2 regions of the Lentibacillus kimchii genome follow, and region 2 is predicted to be linked to the other one. Evidence: a T-box and tRNA genes for the amino acid it is inferred to sense, from the RefSeq annotation. Region 2 holds a T-box; the other holds one or more tRNA genes.
The links. The T-box of region 2 lies ahead of tyrS (tyrosine--tRNA ligase). A T-box ahead of a tRNA ligase gene usually reads a tRNA of that ligase, here a tRNA-Tyr.

Region 1 (7,114 bases), 1.0 Mb from region 2:
TTTCTTCTTCTTTCTTACTCTCCTCCGCATTATCTTTACCCTGATAGACACCGCGATGGGTAACAAATTTAAACAACATCGCAGCCATATATAACAGAATTAAAATAATAGAAATACCAGCACTCATAACCATTGTATCCTGCTTGTTCATCGTCTCAGTAAACACGACTGGCATTACAAAAGCCACAATGACAGCAAAAATAAGCAGTCCAGCATTATGCCTTGCCTGCTGAACAGCAAACGATTGACGTTTATATTTCAGACCACCCACAAAAAAAGACAGTCCAGCCACAAGCAATAAATTTCCCAGGATAGACCCTGTAAACGAAGCCAGAACAATATTGATCAGCCCAGCCTTAAGGGAGAAAAACGAAATAATTAATTCGACTGCATTGCCAAACGTTGCATTGAGCAGTCCGCCAATTCTGGGACCCATAACGATCGCCAGACTATCCGTTCCTCTGCCAATCACACTGGCCAGCGCAATAATTGTTAAGCAGTAAATAATAAACATCATGACAGCTGGCCATTGAAAAATAACACCAGCAACGGATACCGGAACACCGATAATACTGAGAATTGTAAGTGCTCTGTTCATTAAACAAACCTGCTTTCTTAACCGGGTAAGCTTAGACTAACCATCTAACGGTGACATTATAATTATGTCCAGGGATCTCCACATACATGATTAGCTGGCCAGTACTGGATATTTGCTTTCACGATTAAAATTATTTAAGCTAATAGGAGCAAGTTAAATTTTTTCTCAAAATAAGGAGAAATGGATATGAGCTCTAACATTAAACTTGGAATCGTTGGCTTCGGCAATCTGGGTAAAGGTGCCGCCAAAGCGATCAAAGCAACATCTGATTTGGACCTTGTAGCTGTTTTTACAAGGCGGGAACCTGAATCACTGAATATTAATGAACCTGGTGTACAAGCTGTACATATTGATCACGCTGAGGATTACCAGTCGGCTATTGATGTAATGCTGCTCTGCGGCGGTTCAGCTACAGATTTGCCAGAACAGACGCCGCATTTCGCTAGTATGTTCAATACGGTTAACAGTTATGATACCCATGCTAAGATCCCTGAATTCTATCAAACGGTCAATGACGCAGCAGCCAATCATCAAACAACCGCTATTATCTCAGTTGGCTGGGATCCGGGCTTATTTTCGATTAATCGTGTCATGGCTGATGCCATTTTACCGGAGGGCAAAAGTTATTCATTCTGGGGAGAGGGCCTCAGCCAAGGGCACTCCGATGCTGTAAGACGCGTCAACGGTGTTAAGAATGGTGTTCAGTACACTATCCCATCCGAAGAAGCGATTGAGCAAGTACGCAGCGGTGCTAATCCCGAATTATCAAAGTCTGATAAACATAGGCGTGTTTGCTATGTGGTTGCAGAAGAAAATGCCGACAAAGCCGCAATTGAACAAGAAATCAAGACAATGCCGAATTATTTTGCTGATTATCATACAGACGTTCATTTTATTTCAGATGAAGAATTGGAACGTGATCATGCCAAAGCTCCACATGGCGGGTTCATTATTAAAAGCGGTCAGACAGGCAGCACTAATCAGCAGTTGTACGAGTTTTCGCTTGCATTAGACAGTAACCCTGAATTCACTGCCAGTGTTCTGGTCGCCTATGCACGTGCAGCCTTCAGACTAAGTCAGGAAAAACAATTTGGGGCCAAAACCGTATATGATGTCGCACCAAGTTATATATCGCCCCTATCTGGAGAGGCCTTAAGAAGAGATTATTTATAAATAATAAGATGACACTATAGACAACAACTCCCTGTTACTCAGGGAGTTGTTTTATTATGAGTCCTGCATTGCGGTTGGTATGATTGCGGATGTCAGCTAAAAACAATTTAATTTAACGCATAAAAAAACAGGGTAATCATACCCTGTTTTTTATACACAATTGTTTATCTGCTATATCGATACCTGAGGTGGGGCTCGAACCCACACGCCCGTAGGCACAGCATTTTGAGTGCTGCGTGTCTGCCAATTCCACCACTCAGGCATAATCACTAAGTAGAGGCGGTAACCGGATTCGAACCGGTGATAAAGGTTTTGCAGACCTCTGCCTTACCACTTGGCTATACCGCCAAAGGAAGCAAAAGAGCGGAAGACGGGATTCGAACCCGCGACCCCCACCTTGGCAAGGTGGTGTTCTACCACTGAACTACTTCCGCATGTACTGGCTGGGCTAGCTGGATTCGAACCAGCGAATCACGGGATCAAAACCCGATGCCTTACCGCTTGGCTATAGCCCAATATTGAATAATGATGGGGCGACCGGTGGGGATCGAACCCACGAATGCCGGAGCCACAATCCGGTGCGTTAACCACTTCGCCACGACCGCCATAAATGGAATTATGGCAGGGGTAGCAGGAATCGAACCCGCATCAAAGGTTTTGGAGACCTTCGTTTTGCCATTAAACTATACCCCTGTATTCAAATGGTGGAGGGGGAGGGACTCGAACCCCCGAACCCTGAAGGAGCGGATTTACAGTCCGCCGCGTTTGGCCAGCTTCGCTACCCCTCCATTTTAAAGGTGGCTCGAGACGGAATCGAACCGCCGACACACGGATTTTCAGTCCGTTGCTCTACCTACTGAGCTATCGAGCCAATACTATGTACAATTGAACTTGAAATGGCGGTCCGGACGGGACTCGAACCCGCGACCTCCTGCGTGACAGGCAGGCGTTCTAACCAACTGAACTACCGGACCAGGATGTAAAGCAATTGTCACTGTTATCATTGGTAATAAGCATGAATCATTAATTAAATTGGTTGCGGGGGCAAGATTTGAACTTGCGACCTTCGGGTTATGAGCCCGACGAGCTTCCAGACTGCTCCACCCCGCGATATGAAAATTAAATAACCACATCACATTATATCACTAATAATATCAGTATACCATACCTTACTTAAAATGTTTGCTTACGATGCAATACATATATTTTAAGTGATGGAGGATGCAGGGCTCGAACCTGCGGCTTCTTGCTTGTAAGGCAAGTGCTCTCCCAGCTGAGCTAATCCTCCGGCACATTATATTGCACTCATTTGTATACTCGCAATAACTTATAAAAAGAAATGGTGACCCGTACGGGATTCGAACCCGTGTTACCGCCGTGAAAGGGCGGTGTCTTAACCTCTTGACCAACGGGCCAAATATCAAGAAAATAAATGGCGGAGAGCGAGGGATTCGAACCCTCGAGACCGTGAAAACGGTCTACACGATTTCCAATCGTGCTCCTTCGGCCAACTCGGACAGCTCTCCATGGCTCCACAGGCAGGATTCGAACCTGCGGCTACTCGGTTAACAGCCGAGGGCTCTACCGCTGAGCTACTGTGGAATAATCCAAAAGTTAGCACTCAGTTGCAGTTGAATGAAACTGCCTGGCAGCGTCCTACTCTTGCAAGGGTCAAACCCCAACTACCATCGGCGCTGGAGAGCTTAACTGCTGTGTTCGGCATGGAAACAGGTGTGTCCTCTCCGCTATCGCCACCAGACCTTATGCTGTTCTTTTATTCTAATGAAGCACAGAAACCATTATAAGCATTTTTAATTCAAAATGCAAGAGGTTTTTTAAACCTTTGCACCCTGAAAACTAAATAAGAGAACCATCAAGCTGCAACCTGTTAGTTAAGTCCTCGATCGATTAGTATCCGTCAGCTTCACGTGTCGCCACGCTTCCACCCCGGACCTATCAACCTCATCGTCTTTGAGGGATCTTACTCACTGGACGTGATGGGAAGTTTCATCTTGAGGGGGGCTTCATGCTTAGATGCTTTCAGCACTTATCCTGACCACACGTAGCTACCCAGCCGTGCTCCTGGCGGAACAACTGGTGCACCAGCGGTGTGTCCATCCCGGTCCTCTCGTACTAAGGACAGCTCCTCTCAGACTTCCAGCGCCCGCGACGGATAGAGACCGAACTGTCTCACGACGTTCTGAACCCAGCTCGCGTACCGCTTTAATGGGCGAACAGCCCAACCCTTGGGACCGACTACAGCCCCAGGATGCGATGAGCCGACATCGAGGTGCCAAACCTCCCCGTCGATGTGAACTCTTGGGGGAGATAAGCCTGTTATCCCCGGGGTAGCTTTTATCCGTTGAGCGATGGCCCTTCCATGCGGAACCACCGGATCACTAAGCCCGACTTTCGTCCCTGCTCGACATGTAGGTCTCGCAGTCAAGCTCCCTTGTGCCTTTGCACGCTTACGAATGATTTCCAGCCATTCTGAGGGAACCTTTGGGCGCCTCCGTTACCTTTTAGGAGGCGACCGCCCCAGTCAAACTGCCTGCCTGACACTGTCTCCGGACCGGATCACGGTCCAGGGTTAGAATGTTCGTACAGCCAGGGTGGTATCCCACGGGTGCCTCCACGTAAGCTCGCGCTCACGTTTCCACGGCTCCCACCTATCCTGTACAAGCTGTACCAACATTCAATGTCAAGGTGCAGTAAAGCTCCACGGGGTCTTTTCGTCCTGTCGCGGGTAATGCGCATTTTCACGCATCGTATAATTTCACCGGGTCTCTCGTTGAGACAGTGCCCAAGTCGTTGCACCTTTCGTGCGGGTCGGAACTTACCCGACAAGGAATTTCGCTACCTTAGGACCGTTATAGTTACGGCCGCCGTTCACTGGGGCTTCGGTTCGCCGCTTCGCGCCAGAGGCGCTAACGCTTCCCCTTAACCTTCCAGCACCGGGCAGATGTCAGCCCCTATACGTCGCCTTGCGGCTTCGCAGAGACCTGTGTTTTTGGTAAACAGTCGCTTGGGCTTCTTCACTGCGGCTCAGGACTCGGCCCTGAGCACCCCTTCTCCCAAAGTTACGGGGTCATTTTGCCGAGTTCCTTAACGAGAGTTCTCCCGCTCACCTTAGGATACTCTCCCTGCCTACCTGTGTCGGTTTGCGGTACGGGCACCTGTGAACTCACTAGAGGTTTTTCTTGGCAGTGTGAAGTCAGGAACTTCGGTACTCAATTTCCCTCCCCGTCACAGCCTGGAACCATTGGCCGGATTTGCCTGACCAATTTCCTCACTGCTTGGACGCACATTTCCGACAGTGCGCATTCCTTATCCTTCTGCGTTTCCCCATCATTCAAATGCTCACGAGGTGGTACAGGAATGTCGGCCTGTTACCCATCGCCTACGCCTTTCGGCCTCGGCTTAGGTCCCGACTAACCCTGAGCGGACGAGCCTTCCTCAGGAAACCTTAGGCATTCGGTGAAAGAGATTCTCACTCTTTTTTCGTTACTCATACCGGCATTCTCACTTCCAAACGCTCCACCAGTCCTCACGGTCTGACTTCACAGCATTTGGAACGCTCTCCTACCATTGTTCCGAAGAACAATCCGCAGCTTCGGTGATACGTTTAGCCCCGGTACATTTTCGGCGCAGAGTCACTCGACCAGTGAGCTATTACGCACTCTTTAAATGGTGGCTGCTTCTAAGCCAACATACTGGTTGTCTGAGCAACGCCACATCCTTTTCCACTTAACGTATACTTAGGGACCTTAGCTGGCGGTCTGGGCTGTTTCCCTCTCGACCATGAACCTTATCACCCACAGTCTGACTCCCAAGGCTATGTAGCCGGCATTCGGAGTTTGACTGAATTCGGTAACCCGGTGAGGGCCCCTCGTTCAATCAGTGCTCTACCTCCGGTACACGCTCCTTGAGGCTAGCCCGAAAGCTATTTCGGAGAGAACCAGCTATATCCGTGTTCGATTGGCATTTCACCCCTACCCACGCCTCATCCCCGCATTTTTCAGCATACGTGGGTTCGGGCCTCCAGTCAGTGTTACCTGACCTTCACCCTGGGCATGGGTAGATCACACGGTTTCGGGTCTGCGACCGTATACTCAAATCGCCCTGTTCAGACTCGCTTTCGCTCAGGCTCCGTGTCTTCCACTTAACCTTGCATACGATCGCAACTCGCCGGTCCATTCTGCAAAAGGTACGCCGTCACCCATTAACGGGCTCCGACTACTTGTAGGCACACGGTTTCAGGTTCTCTTTCACTCCCCTTCCGGGGTGCTTTTCACCTTTCCCTCACGGTACTGGTTCACTATCGGTCACCAGGTCGTATTTAGCCTTGGGAGATGGTCCTCCCGTATTCCGACGGAATGTCACGTGTTCCGCCGTACTCAGGATCCACGCCGGAGGAAATCGCTTTTCGGCTACAGGGCTCTTACCTTCTTTGGCTGATCATTCCAAATCAATTCGCCTAAACCATTTCTTGATAACTCCGATGGCGTGTCCTTACAACCCCGGAAAGCAAGCTTTCCGGTTTGGGCTGTTTCCGTTTCGCTCGCCGCTACTCAGGAAATCGCGTTTGCTTTCTTTTCCTCCGGGTACTGAGATGTTTCAGTTCCCCGGGTATGCCACCTGCGCCCTATGGATTCAGACACAGGCACTGTCCCATTACGGACAGTGGGTTGCCCCATTCGGAAATCCTCGGATCACAGTCTGCTTACGACTCCCCGAGGCATATCGGTGTTAGTCCCGTCCTTCTTCGGCTCCTGGTGCCAAGGCATTCACCGTGCGCCCTTGATCACTTAACTTAATAAAACATTCGTTTAAACGAACGTCTGGATGTCGTCTTGAATGGTTTGCTCTTATTTAGTTTTCAAGGTGCAAATGTGCATCTCTGCACAAGGCTTCTATCTGCAAGCATCACAGTATGTGATAACTTAGACAGATGAGGGTTTGCTCCCTCAAAACTGAACCAAACAACCAGAGTAGCTGAAAACAGATATCGGTCCGGCCGATACTGCCGCGCTAAGCGACAAGCACCGGCTTCCGTATAATATCTTCCTTAGAAAGGAGGTGATCCAGCCGCACCTTCCGATACGGCTACCTTGTTACGACTTCACCCCAATCGTTGGCCCCACCTTCGGCGGCTGGCTCCAAAAAGGTTGCCTCACCGACTTCGGGTGTTGCCAACTCTCGTGGTGTGACGGGCGGTGTGTACAAGGCCCGGGAACGTATTCACCGCGGCATTCTGATCCGCGATTACTAGCGATTCCGGCTTCATACAGGCGAGTTGCAGCCTGCAATCCGAACTGGGAATGGTTTTATGGGATTTGCTTC
Region 2 (7,114 bases):
TGTTATGCCGCTGTATACAGGTCAGGATATCTATGGCGTTCTTGATATTGACAGTCCGATTAACAGCCGCTTCGATGAAACCGATCAGCTCTATCTCGAAAAATTTGCAAAAGAAATCGAGCGTCTGATACAAAAATAAGTTTTGCCAGCTGGTAACCATACCAGCTGTTTTTTTATTAAACTGTCTGCCAGTTCGATGAAATGGCTTCCTGAGGACAGATAATCATCAGAAAGGGTTGACTTCCGGTCTCATAACGGCTATACTATTCCTTGTGTAAAATAAAAAGGTAGCCTATGTGAACCGGCATTGCCGCCATTTTGTTCCTCTTATGACAGAACTGGATGAAGTTGAACCTGACTTTTGACTAATATAAAAGAGGTGTATCAGGTAACTCTCTGCTGCTGGGGCGATGGTACATGAAAACAAAATGGACAGTGACCAGGAACACGGTCGTTTATTTTATGCCAAATAGACAAATAAAGGAGGAAATGTCCAATGGCACGATTTACCGGATCAGAATGGAAAAAATCACGCCGACTCGGCATTTCACTAACTGGAACAGGCAAAGAATTGAATCGGCGTCCTTACCCGCCGGGACAGCATGGACCTACTCAGCGCAGGAAAATGTCTGAATATGGTCTTCAGCTTCAGGAGAAACAAAAATTACGTTACACATACGGATTGAACGAACGTCAATTCCGTAATTTGTTTAACCAAGCAGGCAAAATGAGAGGCGTTCATGGTACAAACTTCATGATTCTTCTTGAATCCCGGTTGGACAACCTAGTTTATCGCCTTGGTTTAGCCCGTACACGTCCTCAGGCCCGGCAGCTGGTAAACCATGGTCACGTAAAAGTGGACGGCGGACGTGTTGATATTCCATCCTATCGTGTCCTTCCTGGCCAGGTGATTAGTTTGCGTGAAAAATCGCAAAACCTTGACATAATCCAGGAAGCCATCGAAGTGAATAACTTTGTCCCGGATTATGTTACATTTGACGCGGATAAAAGAGAAGGAACCTATTCACGTTATCCTGAACGGTCGGAACTGCCGGCTGAAATAAATGAAGCACTTATCGTTGAGTACTACTCACGTCAATAAAGCTGCTTAACAACGTATGTAAAAGATCCATCCTTCAATTATAGAAGGATGGATCTTTTTTATCTGTATTTACAGCACGATCGCTGGTTTATGGATTAGCGTCAATGCTTCTGCCAGTTGCTGCAGCGTTTCAGTTTCAGCTGAAATGAATAAGAAAGTAGTTTTTCTTGCCACGGCGTATAACGGAAAACTGATCCTCAATCCGATCATTCTTAGTCACAACGTGCTGTAAATCCTGCTTGCGTTCCCCATTAATATAGATAGCACCATTTTGAATATCCTCTCGTGCCTGACGTTTGGACGATGCAATGGACGCATCCACGAGTAAATCAATTAAACCTGTGTCTTCTTTAGCTGTTTCATAAGTCGGAACATCTTTAAAGCCTTCTTCAATATCCTGGGCAGACAGATCTTTTAAATCACCGCTAAAAAGAGATGCCGTTATCTTTTGTGCCTGTTCCAATGCTTCGCGGCTATGCACCATCATAGTCATTTCTTCCGCAAGACGTTTCTGAGCCTGTCGGTTCTCCGGATGATTATCAAGTTCAGTTTGCAGCTCAGCCAGTTCGTCTTCTTCTAAAAATGTAAAATAATGCAGGAATTTCATGACATCTCGATCATCTGTATTAATCCAGAACTGATAAAACTCATAAGGTGTTGTTTTCTCCGGATCAAGCCAGATAGCTCCCCCTGCAGTTTTACCAAATTTGCTGCCGTCAGCTTTTGTGATCAGCGGGAGTGTTAAACCAAATATTTGAACATCTCGCTCTTCATCCTCACGGGAACGGCGTATAAGTTCCATACCCGCAGTGATATTGCCCCATTGGTCACTGCCGCCTATCTGCAGCGTACAGTTCTCCTCTTCATACAGCCTCATAAAATCAAGTGACTGCAGGATCATATAACTGAACTCTGTATAGGAAATCCCTTGCTCAATGCGAGCCGAAACAGACTCTTTATCAAGCATATAATTAATACTAAAATGTTTGCCAGCATCCCGGAGAAAATCAATCACCGTCATTTGGCCAAGCCAGTCATGATTATTGCGGGCCACTGCAGCGTTCGATCCCTGGTCAAACTCAAGCAGTCTGGTTAATTGCTGTTTCACCTTTTCACTATAATCATGAACGACTGAGCTTTCATTCAGAGACCGCTCAGATGACCGGCCACTCGGGTCACCAATCATACCGGTGCCTCCACCAATCAGCGCAATCGGCTTATGTCCTGCACGCTGAAATCGCTTCAGCATAATAATTGGCAATAAGTGGCCAATATGCAAACTATCAGCCGTTGGATCAAAACCGCAATATAACGTTACCTGATGATCATTTAAATGCTGCTCTAAAGCCTCGCGGTCTGTAGTCTGTTGAATAAGACCACGCTTTTCTAAATCCTGTAAAATAGTCATCGTCGTCACTCCATTTCAGATATAATGCCTCAACAAATAAAAAAACCGCCCCCTTTAAAAATAAGGGACGAGTTCAGTTCGCGGTACCACCCTTGTTGCACGAATGCCACTTGGGACTCTTTAACGGTTGTTCAACCGTCTTCTTTCACCAATTTCCTGTAAAAGAAGATGCTCCGGATTGTAATTCGTCTGCAATTATTACTGGCTCGCACCCACCGCCAGCTCTCTGAATAAGGAATTTGCAAGACTACTGCGACCCTTCCACGCATTTAAAATGACTATGTTTTCCCATTTATTCTTATCATAACTAAATGGCAAATGCAATATAAAAACACAGATTTCCATTCAACCTGGAAATGGACTGTGCTATAATGTATGTAATTCAGGGGGAGATTGTACGTGGATTTTAATACCATATTCAGTCGATCAATCCGCAAGATAAAATTGTTCTGGAAGACGTTCAGAACACATCGTTATATTAAAAAGATAAGAGCCATCTGGGGAACAGGCAACATTCAGAAATGGTCCCGCATCAGCTATGATGTGTCTTGGAACGTCCTGCTAGGCTTATTGCTTATAACAGTTGTCGGCGCTGTCTTTGCAGGTGGCATAGGAATGGGTTATTTTGCTTCACTCGTCAAAGATGAACCAGTGCGTGACTATGACAGCATGCAGCAGGATATTCATAACTATGCCGAAACATCATCACTTTACTTCGCCAATAATGAACCTATTGGCGATTTACGATCAGATATCTACCGTGAGGACATCTCGCTGGAAAACGTGTCGGGGCTGCTGAAAGATGCGGTTATAGCCACGGAAGATGAATATTTCAACGCCCATAAAGGGATTGTGCCTAAGGCCATTGTCAGGGCGCTTGTACAGCAAGCAGGCGTTGCTTCGAATCAGTCCGGCGGAAGTACACTTACTCAGCAGCTCGTTAAAAACCAGATTCTTACAAATGAAGTATCGTTTGACCGAAAAGCTACAGAAATTTTAATTGCCATGCGACTGGAACGTTTTTTTGAAAAAGACGCGATACTCGAAGCCTATTTGAATGTCGTCCCTTTTGGCCGAGATGCCTCTGGGAGCAATATTGGCGGTGTCCAGACAGCAGCTGAAGGCATTTTTGGAATTGATGCCGCAGAGGTGAATCTTCCTCAGGCAGCTTACATCGCCGGTCTGCCCCAAAGTCCCTCAGCCTACACGCCTTTCAAAAATAATGGAGGCTTAAAAAGTAAAAGCGGTATCCAGCCGGGACTTGATCGGATGCATTCCGTTTTAAAGCGGATGTATGAATCAGACTATATCGCTAAGAAGCAATATGAAAAAGCTTTAAGCTACGATATTACTGCTGATTTCACAGAAGAATCGCAGTCGCCTGTTGAACAATATCCCTATTTAACATTTGAAGCTGAAAAACGTGCCCGCAACATCATTATGAACCATTTGGCTGAAAAAGATGGGTATTCAACAGACGATCTGGAAAACGATGATGATTTAAAAAAACAATACCATGCACGCGCCGAACAGTCTTTGCGTCAGGGTGGCTATGAGATTCATACAACCATTGACAAGTCAACACACGACGCTTTTAAAGATATTGCAGCAAATTATGATCATTACGGACCTGACTGGACAGGGTTTGTGGAAGATGAGTCAGGTGAACAAACTAAAATAACCCAGTCTGTCCAAACCGGCGGCGTCCTGATTGAAAATGCCACCGGCAGAATCATCAGCTTTGTCGGCGGGCGGCATTACAGCCGCGATAACCAGCTTAATTATGCGACTACAGCCAAACGGTCCAATGGCAGTACAATGAAGCCGATTCTCGCTTATGCCCCAGCATTTGAAAAAGGTGTGATTCAGCCAGGCACCCCAGTTGCTGATGTACCCACTTCGTATGGTGACTGGTCGCCGGACAATTATGGCGGGGGCTATCACGGTCTTGTATCTGCCAGAAAAGCACTTTATAATTCGTATAATATCCCGGCAATTAATGTGTATAACCGGATTAATGACCAGGATCCCGTCAGTGAATTTCTTGAACCAATGGGTATAACCACACTGGGAAAAAATGAGTATGCCAATCTGTCTTTGAGTATTGGCGCGACAACACAAGGGGTCACTGTAGAAGATAACGTCAGTGCATTCGCCACGCTGGGCAATCAGGGTGAATCGGCCGACAGCCATATGATCGAGAAAATTACTGATCAGCAAGAAAATGTAATTTACGAGCATAAAACGAATACAACTGACGTTTTCTCACCTGAGACAGCCTATCTGACATTGGATGTTATGCGTGATGTTATCAACAAAGGCACGGGAACATACCTAAACTCGCAAATCAAACACAGAAATGTGGATTGGACTGGAAAAACCGGTACATCACAAGACTACAAAGATGCTTGGTTTGTTGGCGTCAATCCCAAAGTTTCGATGGGCGTGTGGCTAGGCTACGATATTGGGAAAAGTATACAATGCCCAACATGTGCTTTAAGTTACAGTCAGCGCACCCAAAAATTATGGGCTGAATTGATCAATAAAGCATCCGACATCCATCCGGAGCTTGTAGCACCTGATAAAAATTTTGAACGGCCAGATGGCATTGTTTCGCGAAACTACTGTGGAATTTCCGGTATGCTGCCATCCAATTTATGTCAAAAAGCCGGACTGATTAAAACCGATTTATTTAATGCCAAATATGCGCCAACTGAGAAAGATGACAGCCTGATCAGAGGCTCTTACGTCACAGTCAATGGCCAGACAGTTAAGGCCGGCCCCAATACACCAGAAGAATTCGTGGAAGGTGATGGTCTTACATTCAATCCGGCATTTTTACAGCGGAATGGCTATACCCAATTGGGTGATCTTTCCCTTCTGCTACCACGAACCAATCGCGACAAATGGTCAAAAATTGGATTACCACAAGCAGGCATCAGCCAGGAAACGGTGCAAAATGACGGTACAAATCCTGTTGCACCAAAGACCGCTAAATTGAATGGCAATACATTATCATGGCGTGAATCGGCAAGTCAGGATGTTGTTGGATACCGTATTTATCATGCCAGCAGCCCGAATAATTCATTCAGCCTTGTTGGCAATACAACAGGAACAAACCTTACTATTTCAAAAGCGACTGGTATCTATCAAGTAAGAGCCGTTGATTATTTTGGATTAGAATCACAAGCTTCATCGATCAAGACAGAATCATGAATCATTGGATGAATCAATGCAATACCTGGAACTGTTAAAATAATGCCTATTTTCACTAAACAAATGAACCATTATCATGTATCATGAATCTTATAACCGCTTTAAATGATGTCAGCAAAAGGTGGTGAAATATTGAAGCATACAAAAACCTGCCATGCAAAAACACGGATGTTATTAAATAATCAAATCGTGATTGAGGGGCCGCTGTCATCGGAGCAATTGAAACTCTATCATTTTCATGAGGATCTGGCCGTATTCAGGCCAGCTCCGAAACAGTTCGATGCCATTCTGAATATTGCAGATTTTCCAGAAGGACGGCTCATCGTTGCCAGAACAAAAGATACGATTATTGGCTATGTCACATATTTACATCCCGATCCGATGGAACGCTGGTCAGCTTTTAAAATGGAGAACTTGATGGAACTAGGAGTCGTCGAAGTCATTCCCGCCTATCGCAGTGCAAAAGTTGCTTCTGATTTGCTGACAGTTTCCATGACAGATGACTATATGGAAAACTATATCATCATCTCCACAGAGTATTACTGGCATTGGGACTTAAAGAGAGAGGGTCTGAGCGTATGGGGTTACCGCAACGTGATGGAAAAAATGATGGCAGCAGGTGGACTGCACCCTGCAGCGACCAATGATCCGGAGATTATCTCACATCCGGCTAACTGCCTGATGGTTCGGATTGGCAGGAATGTTCCGGAAGACTCTGTGAAGCAATTTGATCGGCTCCGCTTTTTACAGTGAGAGCAGCACCGTCATATGAGGGAGAGGTTATAGATGCTTGTGGAAGAAATGATGCAATCGGAAGTCGTGACACTTTCGCCAACAGCAGCCATTGCCGATGGCCTAAAACTGCGGCATATTAATCACATTAAGCATATACCCATTGTTGATGAAACAAATCAGATTATAGGCATTGTATCTGATCGTGACCTTCGCATCGCTGCACCATCCATTTTTAATGAATCGCAAGAGCAGCACGTATTATCACATGAAATTCAATCCATTATGAGCCATCCAGTTGTAACGGTTCACCCCTTGGATCTCTCGGAGGAAGTTGCCCACATATTCTACGACAAAGATATTTCCTGTCTACCAGTGGTCAGTGACAATAAACTGATTGGCATGATTACAGCCAGTGATATGCTTTACACACTCATTCAGTTAACCGGGACAAATGTGCAAAGCTCTCAGATTGAGATTAAAGTGCCCCACAAGCCAGGTGTTTTACCTGAAGCAGCTGCCGTTTTTGGAAAACGACAGACAAACATCACGTCTGTCCTGCTATATCCGTATAATGATGATCCAAACTATAAAATTCTTGTTTTCCGTATACAGACAATCAATCCTTTGCCCGTTATCCAGGATTTGCGGAAAGC

Region 1: it has a tRNA-Tyr gene. The T-box ahead of tyrS (tyrosine--tRNA ligase) is inferred to sense a tRNA for this amino acid. The anticodon was not compared.

The regions. Positions count from the first base shown of each region.
Region 1 is NZ_AP043934.1:839,175-846,288, reverse strand. It holds gene cax (calcium/proton exchanger) at 1-598, opposite strand, end outside; gene ACZ444_RS04690 (diaminopimelate dehydrogenase) at 785-1,771, shown strand; tRNA gene ACZ444_RS04685 (tRNA-Leu) at 1,952-2,033, opposite strand; tRNA gene ACZ444_RS04680 (tRNA-Cys) at 2,049-2,119, opposite strand; tRNA gene ACZ444_RS04675 (tRNA-Gly) at 2,134-2,205, opposite strand; tRNA gene ACZ444_RS04670 (tRNA-Gln) at 2,212-2,286, opposite strand; tRNA gene ACZ444_RS04665 (tRNA-His) at 2,301-2,376, opposite strand; tRNA gene ACZ444_RS04660 (tRNA-Trp) at 2,391-2,464, opposite strand; tRNA gene ACZ444_RS04655 (tRNA-Tyr) at 2,474-2,559, opposite strand; tRNA gene ACZ444_RS04650 (tRNA-Phe) at 2,570-2,642, opposite strand; tRNA gene ACZ444_RS04645 (tRNA-Asp) at 2,669-2,745, opposite strand; tRNA gene ACZ444_RS04640 (tRNA-Met) at 2,805-2,881, opposite strand; tRNA gene ACZ444_RS04635 (tRNA-Val) at 2,987-3,059, opposite strand; tRNA gene ACZ444_RS04630 (tRNA-Glu) at 3,112-3,186, opposite strand; tRNA gene ACZ444_RS04625 (tRNA-Ser) at 3,205-3,297, opposite strand; tRNA gene ACZ444_RS04620 (tRNA-Asn) at 3,299-3,373, opposite strand; rRNA gene rrf (5S ribosomal RNA) at 3,415-3,530, opposite strand; rRNA gene ACZ444_RS04610 (23S ribosomal RNA) at 3,660-6,585, opposite strand; rRNA gene ACZ444_RS04605 (16S ribosomal RNA) at 6,844-7,114, opposite strand, start outside.
Region 2 is NZ_AP043934.1:1,867,844-1,874,957, forward strand. It holds gene ACZ444_RS10000 (GAF domain-containing protein) at 1-139, shown strand, start outside; gene rpsD (30S ribosomal protein S4) at 497-1,102, shown strand; gene tyrS (tyrosine--tRNA ligase) at 1,239-2,510, opposite strand; T-box leader at 2,571-2,783, opposite strand; gene ACZ444_RS10015 (transglycosylase domain-containing protein) at 2,910-5,726, shown strand; gene ACZ444_RS10020 (GNAT family N-acetyltransferase) at 5,859-6,479, shown strand; gene ACZ444_RS10025 (acetoin utilization AcuB family protein) at 6,513-7,114, shown strand, end outside.